DNA from 4 places in the Rothia sp. HMSC065G12 genome. Region 1 is predicted to be linked to each of the others. Evidence: riboswitches for the same ligand, from Rfam matches in the RefSeq annotation. Region 1 holds a riboswitch; each other region holds the start of a gene.
The links. A riboswitch is a leader RNA that binds a small molecule or an ion and turns the genes downstream of it on or off. The one in region 1 is predicted to bind S-adenosylmethionine.
Positions count from the first base shown of each region.

Region 2: linked by a shared signal. The riboswitch ahead of HMPREF2804_RS04210 (bifunctional o-acetylhomoserine/o-acetylserine sulfhydrylase) and the one ahead of HMPREF2804_RS09140 (AMP-binding protein) in region 1 are both predicted to bind S-adenosylmethionine.
Region 3: linked by a shared signal. The riboswitch ahead of HMPREF2804_RS03395 (nuclease PIN) and the one ahead of HMPREF2804_RS09140 (AMP-binding protein) in region 1 are both predicted to bind S-adenosylmethionine.
Region 4: linked by a shared signal. The riboswitch ahead of HMPREF2804_RS09525 (methylenetetrahydrofolate reductase) and the one ahead of HMPREF2804_RS09140 (AMP-binding protein) in region 1 are both predicted to bind S-adenosylmethionine.

Region 1 is NZ_KV804818.1:8,145-13,967, reverse strand. It holds gene HMPREF2804_RS09150 (SDR family oxidoreductase) at 1-343, opposite strand, end outside; gene HMPREF2804_RS09145 (MFS transporter) at 581-2,326, shown strand; gene HMPREF2804_RS09140 (AMP-binding protein) at 2,503-4,647, opposite strand; SAM riboswitch class I at 4,653-4,769, opposite strand; gene HMPREF2804_RS09135 (hypothetical protein) at 5,054-5,823, opposite strand, start outside.
Region 2 is NZ_KV804813.1:272,695-278,517, reverse strand. It holds gene HMPREF2804_RS04220 (MerR family transcriptional regulator) at 1-291, shown strand, start outside; gene HMPREF2804_RS04215 (homoserine O-acetyltransferase MetX) at 417-1,700, opposite strand; gene HMPREF2804_RS04210 (bifunctional o-acetylhomoserine/o-acetylserine sulfhydrylase) at 1,798-3,144, opposite strand; SAM riboswitch class IV at 3,254-3,367, opposite strand; gene HMPREF2804_RS11285 (ABC transporter ATP-binding protein) at 3,948-4,568, shown strand; gene HMPREF2804_RS11280 (hypothetical protein) at 4,601-4,951, shown strand; gene HMPREF2804_RS04195 (ABC transporter permease) at 4,948-5,718, shown strand; gene HMPREF2804_RS04190 (ABC transporter) at 5,728-5,823, shown strand, end outside.
Region 3 is NZ_KV804813.1:80,980-86,802, reverse strand. It holds gene HMPREF2804_RS03410 (hypothetical protein) at 1-96, shown strand, start outside; gene HMPREF2804_RS03405 (cell division protein PerM) at 230-2,305, opposite strand; gene HMPREF2804_RS03400 (PIN domain-containing protein) at 2,597-3,031, opposite strand; gene HMPREF2804_RS03395 (nuclease PIN) at 3,036-3,314, opposite strand; SAM riboswitch class IV at 3,293-3,421, opposite strand; gene HMPREF2804_RS03390 (hypothetical protein) at 3,686-4,012, shown strand; gene HMPREF2804_RS03385 (hypothetical protein) at 4,035-4,361, shown strand; gene HMPREF2804_RS03380 (hypothetical protein) at 4,385-4,672, shown strand; gene HMPREF2804_RS11265 (SWIM zinc finger family protein) at 4,717-5,823, shown strand, end outside.
Region 4 is NZ_KV804818.1:125,906-131,728, forward strand. It holds gene HMPREF2804_RS09520 (aldo/keto reductase) at 2-1,003, opposite strand; SAM riboswitch class I at 1,493-1,601, shown strand; gene HMPREF2804_RS09525 (methylenetetrahydrofolate reductase) at 1,679-2,590, shown strand; gene metE (5-methyltetrahydropteroyltriglutamate--homocysteine S-methyltransferase) at 2,633-4,954, shown strand; gene HMPREF2804_RS09535 (MFS transporter) at 5,313-5,823, shown strand, end outside.

The sequences.
Region 1 (5,823 bases):
AGACCATGATGTACCGTCGAATGCCCGCCTGCTGTGCCGCCTCCATAGAACGAATTGCGGCGTCACGGTCAATCGCATAGGTGCGTTCGGGACCACCTACACCGCCCGCACCCGCGGACCACACCAGCACGTCTGTATGTAAATCCTTGAAGAGCTTCGCCATCTCCTCAGTGCTTAGGGTGGTAATATCGGCAACCACCGGGTTAGCGCCGGTCGCCATAATATCTGCCGACTGATCTTCACTACGAATAATAGCGTTCACCGTATGTCCGCGTTCACGAAGCATCGGTTCTACCAGAAGAGCAACCTTGCCGTGCCCGCCAATGATCGTAACGTTAGCCATCGTATCCTCCCTGTGTGTTGAAAAATACTTGTATATCCAGGATAGGCTTGCTGTGCCGCAATGTCTATGGTCTTTCTGTGCTTCCTGAGAACAACAGATACCCGCGTTCCCTGTGCTGATGCGCTCAGACAGCACCGCATGATGAGAATTCTCGTGCGGGGCTCAAGCCGGCGTTATGATGAAGTGCTAGGTTTTTATTGCCCGGCGGTACCGCCGAGAAGACAAGGCAGGGGATTTATGGCAGAGCCAGCCGCATCAAAGACGCACCGCAGCGTACCATCAATGGAGCAAACCGCCGAGAAGCCGTGGGTTGCCATGTGGTCACTCGTGATCGGGTTCTTTATGATCCTGCTCGATACCACTATCGTCACCGTGGCGCTGCCCCATATGCAGCATGAGCTCAACGCCTCGCTCTCCGCCGTGATCTGGGTGACCAGCGCCTACCTGCTCGCCTATGCGGTGCCGCTGCTGATTACCGGTCGCCTGGGCGATAGGTTCGGGCAGAAGCAGATGTACCTGCTCGGTATGGTGGTCTTTACCCTCTCTTCGCTGTGGTGCGGGCTCTCGACCAATGTGGAGATGCTGATCGTTGCGCGCGTGGTGCAGGGGATAGGCGCCTCAATTATGACCCCGCAAACCATGTCCATTATTACGCTCATGTTCCCGCCGCATAAGCGCGGGGTGGCAATGAGCGTGTGGGGTGCGGCGGCCGGTATCGCATCGCTCGTGGGCCCTATCGCTGGCGGTCTGCTCGTGGATGGTCCAGGCTGGACGTGGATCTTCTTCATCAATATCCCTATCGGCGTGATCGGCACCTATCTGGCGGTTCGGAATATCCCGCATTTTCCCTCTAAACAGCACAACTTCGACTGGGTGGGCGTGGCTCTCTCCGCTATCGGCCTGTTCCTGATGGTCTTCGGTATTCAGGAGGGATCCACCTACGACTGGGGTACTATCACCGAGTCGCTGTGGGGAACCGGAATCTCGGTGAGTGTATGGGGCATGATTATTGCGGGCATCATCGTGTTCACCCTCTTTATCGTGTGGCAGGCCGTTAACCGCAAAGAACCGTTGGTACCGCTGGGACTGTTCAAAGACCGCAACTTCTCGGTATCGAATATTGCTATCGCCGCAATGGGTGCACACACCCTCACAATGGCATTCCCCACCACCATCTATTTCCAGCAGGTGCGCGGTATGAGCCCCACCCAGGCAGCACTCATGACCGCCCCGCTCGCCCTGTTCTCAGGTGCGCTCTCTCCGGTCATTGGCAAGCGTTTAGGCACGTCAAACCCCAAATGGTATGCGGTCTCGGGATTTGCTCTATTGGTAGTCGGGTTTGTCGTTCTGCGCGCTCTGATGACGGCGGATCAATCCCTCGCGCTTCTGCTCATACCCTTTGCGATCTTGGGTATCGGCAACTCTATGATTTGGGGTCCGCTGGCGGTGACCGCAACCCGTAACCTGCCGCCTCGTTTAGCCGGTGCCGGGTCGGGCGTGTATAACGAAACTCGTCAGGTTGCCGGTGTGCTCGGTTCTGCGGGTATTGCCACACTCATGGGCGGTCTGATTGCCGACCAGATTGCGCAGACCATGCAGCGGATGCGTCCCTCGGGCGCAGGCGGAAGCGCCATGAACGCCCCCGCCGTCGGCGGTGAAGGCGTATCCGGCGGTCAGGTTCCCGACTTCCTGCGTGAACCTATCGCCACCGCGATGAACGATTCGCTGATGCTGGCACTGGTTCTGGCAGTCGTGGGCATGGTCGCGTGTCTCTTCTTCGCCAAGCCGGTGGATAAGGGTGCGTGGGCATCCGGGCAGAATGCCGCTGAGCCACAAACGGAAGTTGACTCGGCATGGGACGGCTCACACTCTTCCGGTACCGATCCTGATGCGGAGGTGACCGTCTCCACCGAGGCACGCCCCGCAGACGAGACGCAACTGATTTCTTCGGAAAAGGACGCGAAAAATCCTTCTAAGCCATAATTCCTTTTGAGGAATATACTATTTGATTAGTATATATAGCCAATGCGGCATATAACCTGTTAGTTATATGCCGCACTGTAGTTTTAAGGATATTGGGAGCTATTTTCCTACAATGTTCGCGCTCGCAGAGAACCTTTCTAGCAGATTCGGCGCGATGCCGCTGCCGAGCGTAACCCCTATGCCGCCTGATCCTCGGTGAACGCATCTGGGTCTACTCGCCCGGTGTCTACGAGCACCTGTGCGATAGCGCCGAGCGCCTCCTCATTCTGAAGCGAAGAAATATCGCCCAGCTTATGCCCCTGGTAGAGCTCGCCCAGCAGGCGGCGGGTAATCTTCCCCGAGCGAGTCTTAGGAATATCGGCGACCGCGACCACATCCTTGGGCTTAGCGATAGGACCAATATGCTCGCGCACATGCTGAGTGAGTACAGCCTTCAGCTCGTCTTCGGTGAGTGCCCGGCCTTCGTCGGTGAGCGTCACATAGGCGACTGCCTGGTGACCGGTTAGCTCATCCTCCACGGGGCACACACCAGCCTCCACCACGGCCGGGTGCGTCACGAGCGCAGACTCAATTTCGATGGTTGAGAGGCGGTGCCCGGAAATGTTGATCACATCGTCGATGCGCCCCAGGATGTACACATTGCCTTCATCATCGACCTTCGCGCCGTCACCGGCGAGGAACCAGCCGCGCGTACCGTAGTGCTTCCAATAGGAATTTAGGTAGCGTTGCGGGTCGCCCCAGACAGTGCGTGCCATGGAGGGGCCGATCTTATCGACCACAATGAAGCCCTGCTTGCCGGGCTCAACGAAGTCACCGTGCTCGTCCACCACGCGCACCGAGACGCCCGGGACTTCGCGGGTGGCGCATCCGGGAAGGGGAGTGCAGTGCGGGGTGCCTTCGGGGAAGGTCCCTTCGGGCGCGAAGGCGGGGTCATGTGGTCGCGGGGAGCAGATGGTCGATCCGGTCTCGGACTGCCACCATGTATCGATAAACGATGCGGTGCCCCCGCCCACGTGCTTGCGCAGCCACTTCCACGCCTGAGGGTTAATGGATTCGCCCACAGACCCGAGCAGACGCACGGATGAGAAGTCGTATTTTCCGGGTTCGGGGCCATCAGGAAAAGCCCCCATAAGGGAACGAATCAGGGTGGGCGCGGTGTAATAGTTGGTGACGCCATAGCGCTCGATAACCTCGAAATGGCGACCGTAATGCGGAGTATTGGGGGTACCCTCGAAAATAACCTCGGTCACCCCGTTCACAAGCGGACCATAGATTTCGTAGGTGTGCGCGGTCACCCACGCGAGATCGGCGGTACACCAGTGCACAGTCGATTCAACTTTCGCCGGGTCGTTCACGGCAGACAGCTCATCGGGGCGCAGCACCCCGTCTTCATCCACATAGTCCGGCAGCAGATCGTACAGCAGCGCGTGGGTGTATGCGGTCTGCACCAAATACCCCGCCATCGTGTGCACTAGGCCCTTGGGTTTGCCCGTGGTGCCGGAGGTATAGATGATAAACAGCGGGTCTTCGGCATCGTGCAGCTCGTACTCATGGGTATCGGGCTGATCGTCCACCAAATCGTGGTACCAAATATCGCGCCCGGTCGTCCAGGGAACCTGCGCGTGCGCCACGGGGTCTGCGGCGCTTGTACGGTCCACCACGATCACGTGCTCGATTTTGTTCTCACCCGAGCATGCTTCATCGGCGTTCACCTTCACAGGCACGACCTTGCCGCGGCGGTTCTGCCCGTCGGTGGTGATCAGAACCTTCGCGCCGGTGTCTTCCACCCGGAATTTCAGCGCCTCCGCCGAGAACCCACCGAACACGAGCGAGTGAATTGCGCCGATGCGCGCGCACGCAAGCGTGAAGATAATGGTTTCGGGAATAACCGGCAGGTAGATTACTACACGGTCGCCTTTACGCACGCCGAGTTTGAGCAGGCCGTTGGCGGCGCGGGCGATGCGTCGCTGTAGTTCGGCGTAGGTGATAGCTTCACGGTCGCCGGGTTCGCCCTCGAAATAGAGGGCTACTTTGTCGCCGCGGCCCGCCTCCACATGGCGGTCCACGCAGTTGTAGGCGACGTTGAGTTTGCCGCCTTCAAACCATTTAATCTCGGGTACGGAGTATTCTTCGATGCCCTCAGCGTCGGTTCCGATAACCTGCGGTTTCTGGAAGGTGTGTGCGTTGTCCCAAGTCTTGCCCCAGCTTAGGCGTTCGGCTTGTTTTTCCCAGAACGCTACCCGCGCCTCGTCAGATTCGTGCGCGGGGTTGGGGGTGGGTGCTAGAGGATTCGTGAATGAAAAAGGGGAGGGAAGTCCCACAGTATCTCCCATCGGTTGCTGGCGTTAGCACCTTCGGCGTTATGAAGGCGCATGATGCGCCACCGCAGGCGAGGTTGCTGCGACGTCGTCGAGCCAGGTCTCTCGGTCGCTCTAGATGGATTACCAATCTAGTAAACCCTGTAGCTGGCGCAGGTGCAAAGACACCCCGTCATATTGCGCGTGTATGCGCCACGTTCGTAACATTCCGCAATATTGTGCCCTCCGTCCACACCACACCCTATACCGCGAGCAGGTAGGATTTTGTCGACAAGGTAGGATTTTCCTACCTGCTCGGGTCAAAAACCACCTGCTCGCGAACAGTGCAAGAAAAACACTCCCACCGGGATGCGCCTCGTCAAGAGGATTTATCCGGTGGGAGTGCCGTTTACTCACCCAAAATTACCGATTAGTTCTGTTTTTGTGCGTTGGTTGAGCCTTTCGAGGCTCCGTTAGGGTTTTTCTGCCCGGATAACCAGTCGTTAGGATCGATCTGAATGTCGTTACGGACGGTGAAGTCGCTCTCTTGATCCTTGTTTTTCTGGTCACCCGTTGATCCCGTCGAGTTGGACTTTGACTTGTCGCTGGGGGTGCTGGGAGTGCTCGGATCTGGATTCTCAGGTTCGCCAACATGATCGATGGATGCCACAGCCTGCTGACCGGTCAGGTCAATATCGCTCTTGGGGGCACCATTCTCAGGTTCGTAGCGCAGAGTGCCGCTGAGGATCGTCAAGGTGGTGGTCACACCGTAGCGTTCGAGATAGAAATCTTCAAAATGTGTACCGAACTGGCTGGCCAAGATCTGGTTGTAGACCTGAGTTCCGCCGCCATTGTGGCTGGAAGCTACAACATCCTGCTCAAGCTTGATATCAACGTAACCTATCAGCTCATTACCGTTAGAGGTCATCTCGCTGAAGGTACCGTACATAGCACCACCGTTGAAGGCGACGAGCTTAGGGTTATCGCCGTTTTCTGGCGTGGGATTGATGACGAGGGAAACCGCAAAATCGTCAGTATTTTTATTCCAGCCCGGAGGTTCTGCCCCGTCGATCTCGGCCCAGTCGGGGAAAACGAAACGGTGCTCCAAGCGCAGGCGCGCACCGGCGAGTAGGGTAGTGGTGCCCGAGTAGTATGTCTGCTTGCCGTCTTTAGTGGTTGCCTTGGGTGCTGAGAACCAGA
Region 2 (5,823 bases), on a different contig from region 1:
AAGCAGGAGCTTGACGCAGTTGAGCAAGCCCTCGTCGAGGCTTTCACTCGTGGCGTGCAGCCGGGCAGTGAGGAAGCGAATGCGCTTGCCGAGCGGCACCGCGCCTCACTTTTCTTCTTCGAGGTAACCCCCGCCAAGCACGTAATTCTGGCACGCGGTTATGTTGAGGACGCCCGTTTCAACGAGCACTACGAGAAGCTCGCTGCGGGACTGGCTGTCTGGCTGCGGGACATCATCTACGAGAATGCCCGTGCCCACGGCCTTGACCCCGAGAATGTGACCTGGTGCTAACCTCGTCCATTCACAATTATCGGTACCGTACACAAAGCCTTGTGGGGACTTATTTCACGCCGAAATATAGTCTTCACAAGGCTTTTATGTACGGTTTCTATGTTCGGATGTATCAAAAACGAAAGCTAGTTCTGTTTTTGTGTTTCAAGAGGCGAACCGAAAAGAGCAGCTATATCTTGAAAGGATTTTTCTTCATCGACAGCGCGCTCTCGCTCGGGAACCGGGACTCCGAGAGCCTTAGCGAGAATCGCCTCCAACTGGCGGGATTCGACTAAGAAACCGTCATGTCCGTGGTCGGATTCGATAATATCGACCTTTACGGGAACCGGAAGCGCCTCCGCCAGACGGTACGATTCGTGCGGAAAAAACAGGCGATCGGTGCTTACTGCGGCGATAGTCCACTTACAATCGCTGAGCGCAAGCGCATGCGAGAGGCTGCCGCGCCCGCGTGCAACATTGTGTGAAATTAGCGCCTCATTCACGGCAAGGTAACTATTGGCATCGAAACGCTCAACGAGCTTATCGCCATGGTGGTCCAGGTAGCTTTCGACCGCATATCGTCCGCGGTTCTCACCGATAGACCCGCCGTCGGTGGATTCGCCGCGGTTTGCCTGCCGCCCAAAGCGATGCTCCAGCTCGGCCGGGCTGCGATAGGTGATGTGGGCTATGCGCCGCGCCAACGCGAGCCCAGCCGTGGGCGCCGCTCCCCCATAATAATCGCCGGAAGCAAAATTGGCATCAGCACGGATAGCGAGGTTCTGGGTGTGCGCCCAGGAAATCTGTTCGGCAGTGGCGGCGGGGCCAGCGGCGATGACCGCGCATCCGCGTACCAGCTCGGGGAAGGTTGCCGCCCATTCGATAGCGCGTGCCCCGCCGAGCGATCCGCCGATGACGTGGTGAAAACTCTTAATCCCCAACCGGGCGATAAGTTCGGCTTCGGCTCGTACCGAGTCGCGAATAGTGACGTGAGGAAAGCGTGATCCCCAGGGTTTTCCGGCGCCCGGGTACCCCTCGGGTACGATGCTTGCCGGGCCGGTTGAGCCGTAGCATCCACCCAGGATATTGGGGGCGATCACAAAATATTTGGTGGTATCGACCACCGCGCCCGGCCCCACAATACCTTCCCACCAACCATCACTTTCGACTGCGCGAATACTGGGTGCAGGCATATCTGATGTGGGAATCCCGCGCGAAACATGGGTGTCACCGGTGAGGGCGTGCAGAATAAGAATCGCGTTGTCCCCAGCTTCGTTAAGAGTCCCCCACGTCTCGTAGCCAATGTTCACCTGTGGAAGCACGGTACCGTTTTCGAGGGTGAAATCACCGATCGCCATCTGCCGCAGGTACCCCTGAGCGCTGGGATACTGCAGCTGCGACAGATAGGTGGCGTGTACGGTATTTTCCGTCATGTTTTCTCCTGGGTAACCGGTAGTTTTGGTAATGGCAGGCGAGAAACCGATACCGCGACCGGGCACTTACTGTGCAGCCCGGTCGCGGCGGTGCAGGTTAGGCGTTCAGAGTCGCAAAACCCAATTCAAGATCTGCGATAATGTCGTCAATATTTTCGATACCTACAGAGAGGCGCACAAAGTTTTTGCTCACACCGATTGCCTCTAGCTCTTCCTCGGAAAGCTGCGAGTGGGTGGTGGATGCAGGGTGAATAACAAGCGAACGCACATCGCCGATATTCGCTACATTGGAGTGCAGCTGCAGAGCATCCACAAAGGTGCGAGTCTGTTCCAGGTCGGCGTCTTTGAGGGTGAATCCCACAACGGCACCCGGTCCCTTCGGCAGGTACTTCTGGGATCGCTCGTACCAGGGCGAGGAAGGCAGACCGGCCCAGATCACCTGATCGACCAGCGGATGCTCCTCCAACCAGTTTGCGACCTTGGTCGCGTTCTCGATATGGCGTTCGATGCGCAGGGAAAGAGTCTCCAGACCGATACCAATGTTGAAGGCGTTGGTTGGAGAGATCGCCGCCCCGGTGTCGCGCAGAAGCGAAACCCGCGCCTTGAGAATATAGGAAAGGTTCGCACCAAAAGCGGAGTCTTTGCCCAAGTCACGGGCATAAACTAGACCGTGGTAACCGGGGGCAGGTTCGTTGAACTTGGGGAACTTTTCGGGATTGGCTCCGTAGTCGAAATTCCCGGAGTCCACGATAACGCCGCCGATTGAGGTGCCGTGCCCACCCAGATATTTTGTGGCGGAATGGATTACAACATCCGCACCAAATTCGATGGGGCGCACAAGGTATGGGGTGGGAACCGTGTTATCGACGATTAGGGGAACGCCATTGTCGTGGGCGATCTGGGCGATAGGCTCGATGTCGAGCACATCGTTCCGGGGGTTAGGTACGGTTTCTCCGTAGAAGAGTTTCGTGTTGGGGCGAACCGCATCGCGCCATTGCTGCAGGTCGTCCGGGTTTTCAACAAACGTAGTTTCAACGCCGAGGTCGGCAAGCGTGTATTTAAGTAGGTTGTAGGTTCCCCCATAAATTGATGGGGAAGCCACGATATGGTCGCCCGCACCCGCAATGTTGAGAATCGCATAGGTAATAGCTGCTTGGCCTGAGGCCAGCAAAAGCGCCCCTACTCCCCCTTCAAGGGATGCGATGCGGTTTTCGATAACCTCTTGGGTGGGGTTGTTCAGACGGGTATAGATAGGCCCAAGCTCAGCTAGAGCAAAACGGTTAGCGGCCTGTTCTGCGTTCTCGAAAACGAACGAGGTGGTCTGGTAGATAGGTAACGCCCGAGCTCCCGTTGCAGCATCCGGTGCCTGCCCCGCGTGAATCTGGCGGGTTTCAAATTTCCAACCGGCGGGGTTGGCGGGAGTCGGGACTGTAGTGTTGCTCATGCGAAGCTCCTTGTGATAGTTCAGGGGGCCGCATGCCGATTTCGGTACAGAGTTCTTAGGTTTTCTTCTCTGCAAACGAAAAAACGATGTACCAGAATCGGGCACATCGGTCCCGCGCTTGCGTTGTACTTTGTGTTCAACGCCTGGTCCTCACCCAGGGCACCCCACCGCGGAGGAGGGTTGCCGGCCAGCTAGCTGGGGCTTATCACTGGCTCTCATGACCTGCATCTAGAGTTTCATAGGAAGCGCACATGGTCAAGCGGGATGCGTGTTTTCGGCGCATTGTTGCAAAGATGACGTTTTATGAACTGTTTTCGCGACAGCCTATTGTTTGGGAGAAACACCAATACTTATGCGCTTGTGACCGTGCCTATGTTGTACCCGAACCGCTAAAGCCATGTGATCTGCCGTTAGCCGTCGCTAAATTACCATCAGTGTAGGCAATCGTGAGCCATGCTACACTGATGGAAACCTTGAATCTAGGAGTGATGAGGTATGACCTCCCGCTAAAGTCGCACCGGCTCGCGGAATGCCCGCCCAGATGGTGGGCTCTAAAAATTTTAGAAATAACCCTGCTTTGGTTCGATACATTTCAGAAGCGCATAGTGAGCGCTTGGGACACCAAAGTTCTGAGGGTTTTATTGTTATACCTTCCGCACCTGCAGCCGGTGACTTGGGATTATTCAGGCACTAAGAAGTGCCTCTCTCACGACTATTCATCTCACCCGTCCCACGTATTGCAGGCGTGCGAACACCATGCTCAAGCGGCTTCGGGTGACTAAGCACCGCAAGGTTTTATCACAATGTCTACAATTCTTGACGCGGCACAGCTATGCCGCACCTTTGGCAAGGGTGAACGCGCTTTCACCGCTGTCGATAATGTTTCACTCAGCATAAGTTCCGGCGAAATTCATGCTCTGCTCGGTCCCAATGGAGCGGGGAAAACAACGGTTGTACAGATGTGCGCAACACTGCTGACTCCCACAAGCGGTACCGTTCGCATCGACGGGGTGGATGCGCTTGCACACCCCCAGCGTGCGCGCGCATCCCTAGGGCTTGTACTCGGCGGGGATACCGGGTTCTATCCGCGAGCATCCGCCCGCGATAATCTTCTCTTCTTCGCCGACCTTGCCGGAGTTAGCGCGCGCAAACGCCGTACCCAGGTGGCGAGCGCTTTGGAACGGGTCGATCTTGCAGATGTCGCCGCGAAGAAGGTACAAGAGTTTTCCCGCGGTATGAAACAACGTCTGCACATCGCGCGGGCACTGCTGGGCGAGCCAAAACTGCTGCTTTTGGATGAGCCGACGAATGGGCTTGACCCAGATATTTCGCTGACAATACGCCAGCTAATTCGCGCCCTCGCTGATGACGGCACCGCCATTTTACTCACGAGCCATCTGCTGGGGGCGAGATTGAGGAGTTAGCGCATCGGGTCACGGTCATCGGTGCCGGTCGCATGGCGGTTTCGGGCACAGTGGCGGATATTACCGCGCACGCCGGGATCTCCGTTACCACCGTGGGGCGTGTGGATGCGAATGCCGGGCCGGTGCTTCAAGAACTTGCTCGGTCTTTGGGCGATGCGGGAACAGTGTTGCTGACCCCGCGCGGCAGCGAGTGGGAGATCACCGTGTACTGGAATGAACGTTCTGTTTCGGAAAAGCCGCACCCCTTCAGTACCGAACACGCAGAGGCTCTGCTGACCCGTATTCTCGCTGAGCGTGAGGTTCAGATGCTCACACCACTGTATACTCGCCCAGCCACTCTCGAAGAGGCATACCTGGCCATGGCGGAAGGACTGAAACGATGAACCGGCAACTTCGCTTGATGTCTTTTTCTCTGCGCCAATTCCTCACAGTTCCCTACTTCCTACAATTACTGCTGCTGAGTACCTTTGGGGCGACGGCCCTGCAGGCGCTCGCCGCCGGTGCCTGGCCAGTTGATGCAACCCCCGCCTGGACTCGCGCAGGTATTATCGGCACCTGGAACATGTGCATTGTTAGTGCCGGAATCCTCAACTTTGAGCGCTACCGGGGAACGTTCGTGTATCTGCTCAATGGTGCCGTGAACCCGCTGCGGGCGCTCGCAGCGGTGGTCTCAACTGCCTCCATTTTTGGGCTTGCCGCCCTGCCATTGGCCTGGGTTTTCTGGGCGCTGTGCACCTTCTCGGTAGATTTTACAGACTTTACTCAGGTGGGTGCACGCTATCTGGTGGGTCTTTCGCTGCTGTGGATCTCGTGTCTGGCGGTGACCTTCGTGATTGCAGGGTTCTTTGTGGCGACCCCGAACGCTATCGCCTATGAGGAGCTGCTGCTTGTGCCGGTTTTCGTGGCTTCCGGGGTGCTTTTTACCGAGAGTTCCGCGCCTGCATGGCTTGATGGGCTCGGCACGCTGATTCCGATTCAGGCACCCGTGAAGGTTCTGCTTGGGCAGATGCCTATGAACTCATTCGGTGACTTTCTGGGCGTTGTACTGCAAACCTGTGCGGTCACAGCCCTCTGGATGCTCGCGGCATATCTATTGGGTAGGCGAGCACTACGCGCGGCAACGGTACATGGCACTCTGGGTGCAATCTAGGAGGCTGCGATGTTTAAACGAACGAACTTTCTCTATCGTCTGAACAGTACCGCCAAGGTTGGGTGGTCTTCATCCATCACCTTCGCCACAGTTGGTACGGCACTC
Region 3 (5,823 bases), on a different contig from region 1:
GCCCTGACGGATACCGATGTGAAGCAGTGTCAAGAGTCCTTCGACCGTACAGTGCGCGCCAATACTTCTGTGTCGATTGGCGAACCTGCTCCTTAATTTCTTCTTGGGGGAGCTTTTCAAATAATTGTGCCGAGTGAATCTTAAGGATTCACTCGGCACAATTGCTATATTCCGCTGTGCTCCCAGCCCTCTAGGTGTTCCCGATATATCACCATATAGGGCGCGAAAGTTATTTCTTCCTCTTCTTATGCGAGGAATCCTGCCCCGTGGAGGGCCCTTCCTCCGAAGATTCGTCCTTGGTCGGCTCAGAGGCTCCGAAGATAACAGCCATCGCCTGAGTGGGCGTGAGCTGACGCTTCTCCTGAACGGTAGTCTCGTGAGACTGCGCCGAACCTTCCGTATTCTCCTGATCGGATGCGGGCGATGCGGCAACCGGGCGCGGCACACCAAAACGTTTATACCCGGACTCGTGAAACTCCACTGACGAAGGGGCTTTCTGCGGCCCAGACTCCCCTGTACGAGCGCTCTGCTCTCGTGTTTCCCGCTCGACCTTAGTATCACCGCCATTACCCGAGGTTTCGGGGCGCGGAACGCGGTTAAAGACCGGCTTCCCCGGGGCTTTCTCACGCTTACCGGGCTTGACCGTGCGCGGCGCGTCCTCGGTACCCCCACCGGATTTCTCAGAGGTATCAAGTTCCACGGTGGGTTCATCCGCTCCCGACAGCTCGATGGTTTGTTCGTCAGATGCCGCATCCTTCGAGTCTGCAGCTTCGGCAGAACTATCCTCACGCAAGGATTCTTGCTCCGTTTTGATACCTAAACTATGCGCTCGCTGTGCTTCTTCTTGCTCAGCAAATTTATTGAGTTCTGCACGGCGGGCGTGCACCTGTTTGACTCGTTCGCGCCGCTGCTGAGCCCGCTCACGCGCCTGCTCTTCACGTTCTTGTGCCTCGCGTTCCTGCTCATCGTTCCTGAGCTGTTCACGCTCTGCCCGCGCCGCGCGACGCTGCTGCAGCATCTCGCTCATGCGACTGCCCAGATTGGGACGTTCATCGGCAAAACGCGGCAGCTCACGACTGCTGTCGGGAAGAAGCACATGGCACAGCAGGTTACCCAACGCGGTACCCGCACCCAGGGTTATTGCGGTCGCCACGGCGAAAGCTGCGGGCGATGCGCCTACCTCGGTAAAACGCCCCACACCCAACGATCCGCTGGAAATCCAACCCAAAATATAAGCCCACACGCCGCAGAGCACACCCACCAGCGAACCCAACACGAGCGAAGAAAGCGGCAGCGCAATCACCCGGTAACGTACCTTCATGGTGATCCACTCCTCCACGTGGTCTTCACCTTCACGCAAGAACCACCAACCGGCAACGGCTCCGGCGCCCAGCGAAACCGCCAGACCCGCATACCCTATCCAGCCCAGGCTCTCAGGGATAGCACCCAGCACCGGAAAGAGCGGAAGATCGCCCATCGTCGTCTGCGACCAACCCACATGTGTATCCACGCCGAACGCAAACCCGGCGCCGGTAGTCCACGACATCGCGTAGATCACCAAGTTCGGAAGGTAACCAAGCTGCAGCAGGGTCACGGCGAGCGCCCCCACCGGCCCGGCGTGAAGTTCCTGGTAAATTGTTGCGATTTGCGACCAACGCATCATCATGGCAACCACCAGCACCAGAGCACCGCCCATAATGAGCGAGAAAATCGCCACCATGGAGGCACGCACAATCGACCACACATAGGAGCTCGCCCATCGCGAGTACTGGCTCATCTGCGAAATCTGTTCGGCGGTGTTCACGCCCACCATACGGGCGAGCGAACGCGATTCATAGTAGCCGCCCCAGATCAACCCGACCAGCACCACTATCTGCGGAATCAACGCCGCACCAACAATACCCAGCAGATGCCGTTCGGTACTCGCCCACGCAAAGGCGACGGCAGCAAAAATACCGTAGGCAGCGCACCCTAATAGTACGGGCTTGAAGAATTCCCCCTCATAGGATGCGCGCGCCAGTTTTCGCCCAGACCTAAAGCATAAGAGCACCGGAATAATGCTCAGCCCCATGGGTACCAGTGTGAGCATGCCGTGCGGCAGAATAATGCCGAAAGCATTCGGAATATTCAGCGGCACACCGTGCATGAGCAGCCACAGGTGGGAGGCAAGAGTTGCGAGTGCGGGAAAATCCATGCGGTTAAAACCGTTGGTAAACCACACCGCCATGAGCAGAACGAGCACAAGCCCGAAAGAAAGCGCGGCGGTAAAAACTAATTCAACGATGCCCTGCAGCCAGAGTGGCATAGGGGCAGAATACCGGGATGTAGAAGAGCTACTTTTCATCGTTCTTCCATCATGCCATGAAACCTGTCAGCGCGTGTGAGCCTGCTGGGCTTTCGGGGAAATAGTTCCGGTTAAATGGCGGCTAACCTTCGTTAACCGCTCACCGTGAACATAGGGGTTACACGAACGTTACTGATGCGCTCTCACCGATGCGGCAGCGCGTACAGCTAACTGTGCCGAGCATTTCTCACGGCTTTCTCGAACACGCAGGTACTTCCCCGGCGCTTACGGTGAAAATACTGTGCGGAAGATTTAGTCTTCAATCCACGGATTCACCGCGGGCACGCCCCAGGACCGGTACACCTCAGCCTTTGAAGAAACAATTTCGAGGTCGTGAGCTTGGGCGCTCGCCGCCATCAGACCTTCGAGGGCGGCGGTGGGCAGGGGCTCGGCATCTTTACGTCCGTGACTGTGGATGCCGCGCGGGGCGCTGCGTCCCGCCCATTCGAGGCTTACGCGGGCATCCACGTTGATGATGTGGTCGGCGAATCTGTCGAGAAGTTCGGCAATCCAACGGTCGGTCTCTGGGTAGGGGTAGAGTCCTTTGAGCTCGCCTACACTCAATACCGAAATGTAGAGGTGTTTATAGGCGCGGCGGCGCAGAAAGGCAACAACTTTGGAATCTGGTGTAGCTTTACGAATCTCGGCGAGAACATCCGAGTCGAGAAGCAGTCCTGAGGCGCTCATACCCCTATGCTACGCGCAGACCGGCATATTCGACGGCAGGAATACCCTCGGGGTTGGGAAGAAGCAGAAAATTGAGGAATTCGTCGCGCTTAGAAGAAATACGTGCGTAGTCCTGAATACTTACTGCCTGGTAACCGCCGCGTGCGGGCACAGATGCGGCACGCAGATTTTCCTGATAAGAGCGTGCAGGAGTAAGGGGGGATGCTGGAGATGAAGAGCTGTTGTACATTGACAACCATGCGCCGAATGCGCGTTCCTTTCGCGTTGCTCTTGCCTGTACCAAGTGCCACCTGAGGCGGCGAATACAAACCGCTTCGTCATCCGAGCCACCCGTGAACATGGGGTTGGCGTTCGACCATAGTCGGAGCTTATCAGTCGAAACTCTTGAAGCTGAATCCAGGTTACAACAGCTTTCAGGAATCTGTAAACGTGCGAACCCGTCAAACTCTTGTGATTTACATAACGCGATTATGAATGCATACCTGTATATAGCCGCCTCATGGCGGCGTAGTGTGAAGTTTTGGGTCTTCAGAGCAGGTCTACACATTCGAGAAGAATCACGGCACACTGGGTAATGTACAGAAATTTATCTTGCCTCTGATATATCACCATGTCACGCCTGCTTTACGCTTCCGGAAAGAAAGAGTGATAACTGTGAAAAAGACTGTACAGATCATGGGGATAGTGGCCGCAATTTTTCTGATCATTGGGTTTGGCTTGTTCATCCTGGCAGGCTGGGGCTCACTCGTGGAGTATCATGCCCTCGAATGGAGGGGTGTACAGCATAAAGGAGCAAGTCCCCTAACGCGAGCAACCGGCAACCTCAGCTACTGGTTCTTAGGCACCGGCTTTCTTACTGGCTTTATCGCCTTGATTCCGTTCTTCACCACGGCGGTCAGGAACTCCCGCAAGACGCACAAAAAGCATCCTGTACAGGTTCAAAACCTCTTGGAAGAAGGTCAGAACCAGATCGATTTATAGAGCCAGTATCTAAGGAGCGCTCATGAAAAAAGCTATCTACATAGTTGGAGCAGTAGCCGCAGTACTTCTGGTTATCGGGTTTGGATTGCTCATCCTAGCCGGCTGGGGTTCACTCGTGGAATACCACGCCTTCGAGTGGAGGGGTGTCGATCCCGCAGGAGCAAGTCCGCTCGTCATGGCGACTAATAATCTGAGCCTATGGTTCCTAGGCATTGGTTTCCTCACCGGCATTATCACCTTTATTCTGCTCTTCACAACGGCGACCAAGAAGGCACGCAAGGCACAAAATAAGCATGTTGAGCAGAATAAAACACCCTTGGCAAAAGAACGGGACCAGATGAATCCATAAAGTCAGTTACTCAAGGGGAAAGCATGAAAACTGCACGTATGGTCGGGGCAATAGCTGCACTACTCCTCATTCTCGGTATTGGATTGTTCATCCTAGCCGGCGGGGGATCAGTCGTTGAGTACCATGCCTTCGAGTGGAGGGGCGTCCAGCCCAAGGGGTCGAGTCCTCTCACACAGGCAGCCGCTACCCTCGCCATGAGTGTCTTATGCGTTGGCTTCCTCACCGGCATTATCACTTTTATTATGTTCTTCACAATATCCATCAAAAATACATGTAAAAAACGCTCAGCGCATCATGGACAGACCTCATAACGAATTACCGCGCGATTCTTTGACACCCTTGAGATAATGGAACGGTGAGCGCGCCAAACCCTTTCCCCGATATCCCCGTCACCGTTGCGCAGATTATTCGGCAGGCGGGGCATAAGGCATACCAGCGCGGGCTTGCTTATGCCCGTCAGCGTGAAGTGGTGCGATACACCTACGACGAAGACGAAAATACGCTGGAAGGTCTGGTGAACGGGAGTACCCCTATCCCCTATGAGGTAGGTATTCGCTTCTTCCCGGGTTCGGACGCCGATTCCAATCTTTTCAACGCACGATGCACATGCCCGGTCGCCGCCGACTGCAAGCACGCCGTCGCCCTCATGCTCACTGCACTCGACCGTGCCAAAACCGCGCGGAAAGCCCTCGACAATACGCCCGGCGGCCGCATCCGCCAGTCTATGAACCCGGAGAGCCCAGAAGATACCGCGCGACAGGTTGCGGAGGCAGCCGACGATCCCCTGGCGGCGTTGCGCGCATCCGGGGCGATTCGTTCGGCAAGCTCGCTCACCACCGATCCCAAACCTCTCCCCCTGAACGACCACGAGAATACGCATTCTTCGCCCTCGAAAATTTCGGTGTGGCGGCGCGATATGGCGCAAGTTCTCGCTGCCCGGGGCGAAGCATCCGGTATTGATTCGGCACGGGTTCCGGGGGCGCTCGACCTTTCCTTCAGCATTTCGGGTTCATATGCGCGCGGGCGCAATATTCCCGGTGCAACCCCGCCTATCAACCTGCTGGCGCGACCGCTGATGCAGTCCAAAACCGGGCGCTGGATCAAGGGCGGACTCAGCTGGGAGACCTTCGCGTCCAGCGTTGGTGGGCCGGTCGGTCGTCACGAAGTGTACCCCGAGCACGAACGGTTCTTCGCTGAAATATACGCTATCGCGCGCCCGTGGCAGAATATGTACTCTTCGCATCGGGACTGGATCTCGCTCACCGCCACGAATTCCACGCTGCTGTGGGATGTTCTAGCGCGCGCAGAGCAGATTGGCCTGCCGATTCTTCTCGAAGGGTTTGAGGTGACTACGGCGGTTCTGCCACCCGCCCAGGTGAGGGTGCATGCCGGAGCTGTTGAGGCCGAGTCCCGACAGAACGCAGAGGCTGCCATGAGCGAAGATTCCGCCCCTGACTTGGCT
Region 4 (5,823 bases), 120 kb from region 1:
GTTAGAAAAGCGCGATGCTTTCAGGCGCTGGGAAAATCTCGTTGAGCCGCACCAGTTCGTCATCGTTGAAACGCACACTTGCGGCCTGCGCGTTTGCGTGTACTTGTTCGGGGGTGGTTGCCCCGGCGATCACACTGGCGACGGGGTTCTGCTGTTTAAGCCAAGAGATGGATGCTTGAACCTCTGAGACCCCTAAGTCGGCACAGAATTCGCGGTAGGCATCGAGTTGTTCCCAGTCGGCTTGCGCGAGTACCTGCGCTTTGGAATGCGACAGGCGCGACCCTGCCGGGATGCTGTCACGGCGGTATTTTCCGGTCAAAAGCCCGTTGGCAAGCGGGAAATACGGGAGCACCCCCAGCCCGAAGTGGCGGGCGGCGGGAAGAATTTCAAGTTCGGCGCGGCGATCCAGCAGGTTGTAGTGGTTTTCGGCGGCGATAAACCGCTCAGTGCCGAGTGTGCGGGCGAGATGCTCGGCGTGGGCAAGCTGCCACCCCGCAAAGTTGGAGTGCCCCAGGTAACGAACCTTTCCGCTGGTCACGAGCGTATCTAGAGCAGATAGGGTTTCTTCCAGCGGGGTGTTCGGGTCGGGGCTGTGGTAGAAATACAGGTCAATGTACTCGGTTCCCAGGCGGCGCAGTGAACCTTCGACGGCACGCATGATGTATCGGCGTGAGCCGCGCGCATCCCAGTCGTTGCCGTTGAGGGTACCGGTGGGAAGCCCGAATTTGGTGACGATAATCAGGTCATCGCGGTTGAGATTGAGTTCGCGCATCGCGGTACCGAACATGGTTTCTGACAACCCGGGTTCGGCACCGTACAGGTCGGCAATATCGAAGAAGCCGATGCCCGCCTCGACTGCGGCGGCGATCACGGCGTTGGTGCCTTCCTGAGTTTGAGTGGGGGTGCCGGGGCGTCCCAGATTGTTGCAGCCGATTCCGACGGAGGGCACGACCAGCCCGGAGTTACCCAGGCGTGCATATGCGGGAGATTCGATGCGTTCCATACATTTACTCTACCGTGTTTGACAGTATGTGGTCGCAACATGACGTTCACGGCGCTCTGCAACTCCCTAGAGTAAGACCGGAAGCAGATAAAGAAGGGCCCCGACATATGCGCATATCCTGTGAACCTGCAGACTCACGGGTAGAGGCGGTCGGGGGACTCTTACACATAGTTTACACGACATGTTTTCTCAGAACAATACCCGATTTTTCCTTGTAGAATGCCTTCTCCCTCTCGCCGCCGCGTCACCTCCTCTGTACTCTTCGCGAGCAGATAACATTCCGCTATCTGCTCGTCGAAATATTATCTGCTCGCGGCTGAACTTGCGGCTAAATCAGGTGGTGGATTCAACGCACTGACCCGCACCTCCGCGAGCCCGTATGACGTATTGTTTCGCCGCATCCCACAATATTAAGCGGTTATGACCGCTCGACGACATGTGCCGACATATTCTTGCTGGCACCGCGCATCCTGCCTAAAATAAGAACGTTATCTATCCAGAGCGACCGAGAGATCTGGCTCTTAGACGTCGCAGCAACCTCGCCAGCCTCCACCCATTGGGTGGACGGACAAGGTGCTCCCGCCAGAACCGATAGAAGTGAATTCCCTTCGCGTCTTGCTAAGATTCGGCGTACCTTCGGGCACGCTTCTATCGGGTGAACACGGAGGAATGAAAATGACGACAGTTCACCCGGCTCTTTCTTACGAGCTGTATCCACCACGGTCGCACGCAAGCTGCGATTCCTTGCTCAAAACCATCACCGAGCTTGAGCAAACCAACCCGGATTACGTTTCCGTCACCTATTCGGGCGATGCTCAACGCCGCCAAAAGACGTTGGCTCTGCTCGATCACCTGGTGCATGAAACCTCGCTGAACCCGCTGGCGCATCTAATCTGCGTGGGGCATTCCGTGGCCGATTTGGAACGCTCGGTTCGTCTGATTCTGGGGCTTGGAGTACGCGGGTTTCTGGCGCTGCGCGGCGATATTCCGCCCGAAGACACGCGCCCGCTTGAGCTGCCTTTTGCCCGCTACCTGGTGGAGCTGATTCGCAGGGTGGAACGTGAGGATTTCGCGCATCTTGCTGCGGGGAAGGTGTCGATTGGGGTTGCGGCGTACCCGCATAAGCACCCCGAATCTTCCTCGCTTCTTCAAGATATTGAGATTCTGCTTTCAAAACAGCGTGCCGGGGCGGATTTCGCCATCACCCAGGTTTTCTTTGAGACCGAGCGCTATTCGGGGCTGGTGGATGCTGCGCGCCTTGCCGGGGTGGAGATGCCCATTATTCCCGGCATTATGCCCGTTACCTCGCTGACTCGGCTAACGAAGCTGTGCGAGCTTGCCGGGCTTGAAGTGCCGCGCGAGCTGGCGCATCGCCTGGAAACCGCGAGCGATCCGCGCGAGCTGCACCGCATCGGCGTGGAACATGCACTCGACCAATGTCGCAAGGTGCTTGATGCTGGCGCCCCCGGCCTGCATTTCTTCACATTTAACGAGCATGAGGCTGTGCTGGACGTACTCGAAGAACTCGACGTTCCGCGCTACTCGAACCGTTTCAAACTCCCCCTGAGCGATCTTCAATACCTCTAAACTCCCCTTTTATTTGACACCCTCCCACAGTAAGGAACTAGGATGACCCGCACCCCATTCCCCGCAGCAACCATCGTTGGTTACCCCCGCGTGGGCCGTTTCCGCGAGCTGAAGAAGGCACAGGAAGCGTTCTGGAAAGGCAAAATCACGCAGGATGAACTGCGCCAGGCGGCCGCAGATGTGCAGCGCACCTACTATGACCGTGTGATCGAGCGCGGTCTTAGCGCCACCGATTCGTCTATTCCGGCGACTTTCTCGTACTACGATCAGGTGCTCGATGCCGTGCGTCTTTTCACCCTCGTGCCCAAGCGTCTTGCCGACGCCAAGGATGCGCGCGGCCTGCTCGATCTGCCCGGATACTTTGCGCTAGCACGCGGCACCGAGACGCTGCCTCCGCTGGAGATGACGAAATGGTTCGATACGAACTACCACTACTTGGTGCCCGAGATCGGTCCGGATACCGAGATCAAGCTGAATCTTGAGGCTATTGACGAGCAGCTTGAAGTCGCCAAGGAGCACGGGGTGACGGTGCGCCCGCAGCTGGTCGGCCCGCTCACTCTGCTTCTCGGGGCGAAAGCCGAGCAGGATTCGCCCGAAGGGTTCACACCGCTGGATCGCCTGGACGATTTCGTGAAAGCCTACCGGCAGGTGCTCGCCGAGCTGGCGGCACGCGGCGTGCAGTGGGTGCAGCTCGACGAACCCGGCCTGACCGTGGACCGCGACATTCCCAACGCCAAAATCGCCGAATTGGCGCGTAAAACTTACACCGCGTTGACAGCCGAAACGAACCGCCCCGCAATCCTGGTGACAAGCCCCTACGGCAACCTGCGCGAGAACCTGCCCGCGCTGTTAGACACCGGTATTGAGGCGCTGCATCTCGACCTGGTTTCCACCCTCTACGATGCCGAGGCGCTGACCGCCTTCAAAGACTCCGGCGTAACCCTGGTGGCGGGTGCCATTAACGGGCGCAATATTTGGCGTGCCGACCTGCGAGCACTCTTGCACGCGCTCCAGAACATTAACGGCGGTGCGGTGGCAGTTGCATCCTCAACCTCGCTGCAGCATGTGCCGCACGATCTTGACCTTGAAGACCCCGCCGATGTGCCCGTAGACGGTCTGGCTTTTGCCGACCAGAAAGTCGCCGAGATCGTGACTCTTGCCCGCGGTCTTGCCGACGGTGAGTCTGCGGTTGAGGCAGAGTTGAAGACCGCCGACGAAGCGCTGGCACGTTTCACAGCGGATCCGCGTAAGCATAATGCGGCAATCCGTGAGCGTGCCGCATCCGTGAAACCGCAGGATTTTGAGCGTCCCGAACTGAAGATCCGCCGGGATGCCCAAGCCGATCTGAATCTGCCGAAGCTGCCGACCACAACCATTGGTTCGTTCCCGCAGACCGGCGATATTCGCCGCCACCGTGCAGAGGCGCGTGCCGGTAAAATCACGCAGCAGCAACTTGACGAGTTCCTGCGTGAAGAGATCGCCTCCGTTATTAAACTCCAGGAAGATTTGGGCCTGGATGTGCTCGTGCACGGTGAGGCCGAACGTAACGACATGGTGCAGTACTTCGCCGAAAACTTCGATGGTTTCGCCACGACTAAGCACGGCTGGGTGCAGTCCTATGGTTCACGCTGCACCCGCCCATCGGTGCTGTTCGGCGATGTGAAACGCTCAGGTGAAGGGCTGCGCGGCGAGGCCGTGACCGTGCCCTGGATTTCCTACGCCCAGTCGCTCACCGATCGTCCCGTTAAGGGCATGCTGACCGGCCCGGTGACTATTCTGGCCTGGTCATTCGTGCGTGATGACCAGCCGCGCGAGGAAACCGCGAATCAGGTGGCGTTGGCGCTCGCCGACGAAATCGCCGATTTGGAAGAGGCGGGCATCCGCATCATTCAGGTGGATGAACCGGCGCTGCGTGAGCTTCTGCCACTGCGCCGTGATGAGCAGCCCGCGTACCTGGCGTGGTCGGTGAATGCGTTCCGCCTGGCGACGAGCGCGGTCGAGGATAAAACTCAGGTTCACACCCACCTGTGCTACTCGGAGTTCAACGAGATTATTGATTCGATTAATGCCCTGAATGCGGATGTGACCAGTATTGAGGCGGCGCGCTCGCATATGGAGCTGCTGGCGGATATTCCCGAAAGCTATGTTTCGGGGCTGGGCCCGGGCGTGTGGGATATTCACTCGCCGCGTGTGCCTTCGCAGTCCGAGGTTGAGGAGCTGATCCGTGCCGCGATTGGGTACGGAACCATCTCTGACCTGTGGGTTAACCCGGATTGCGGTTTGAAGACCCGCGACTACGAGGAGACAAAGAGGACGCTGGAGAACGTGGTGGCCGCAGCAAAGAAGGTTCGGGCGAGCCTGTAGTCTCTGGCGCGGAGCCTCTCCCCTACCCCTATAAAGTGCCTTAATTACAGGCTTAAACAATCACAATAATTCCGCGAGCAGGTGGTTTTTGATTCGAGCAGGTAGGAAAATCCTACCTTATCGGCAAAATCCTACCTGCTCGCGGTTATATAGAGGGTATGCGCATCCAATATAGGCATTTATGTTCCCTAAGACATAGTCCTATCTCACATAAATAAAAAATTTACTGTTGTGACAGCCTAAAATTGTTATTCACAGAATAATCATTCTGAACATATGTTCACTTCTAGTTTAAGTAACCTGTACATATGCTCTTAAAATTACTATTTCTATAGGTATCTATTCCTAAAATGCGAGCATGACTACTACAGATTCTCCAAAGAAGAAGGGTTCTGTACCCCGCTGGCTTGCTATCCCGACAGCCAAACCTCAACTGAGCACAGCAGAGGTCACGGCGAAGTACCCACGCCTACGTTTTCAGGTTTTTATGGGTATTTTTATCGGGTACGCAACGTTTTATCTGATTCGCAATAACGTTCCGCTTGTTACGCCGATTCTGACTCATGAGCTCGGTTTTAGTAATGCGGCTATTGGTGCGCTTTCTACGGCGTTGCTTTTAGCCTATGGTTTCAGCAAATTCTTTACCGCTATGATTTCTGACCGCTCTAATGCGCGGTTATTCCTCCCCATAGGATTAGTACTTTCTGGTATTGCAAACGTTCTGCTCGCTATCGCCGGGTACATGGGATCCGGTGCGGCAGCTGCAGGATACGGGGCCGCAATCGCATCCACCATGGCCGCCATTATGGTCTTCAACGGTATCTTCCAGGGTATGGGGTGGCCGCCCTCAGGCCGCGTGCTCGTGAACT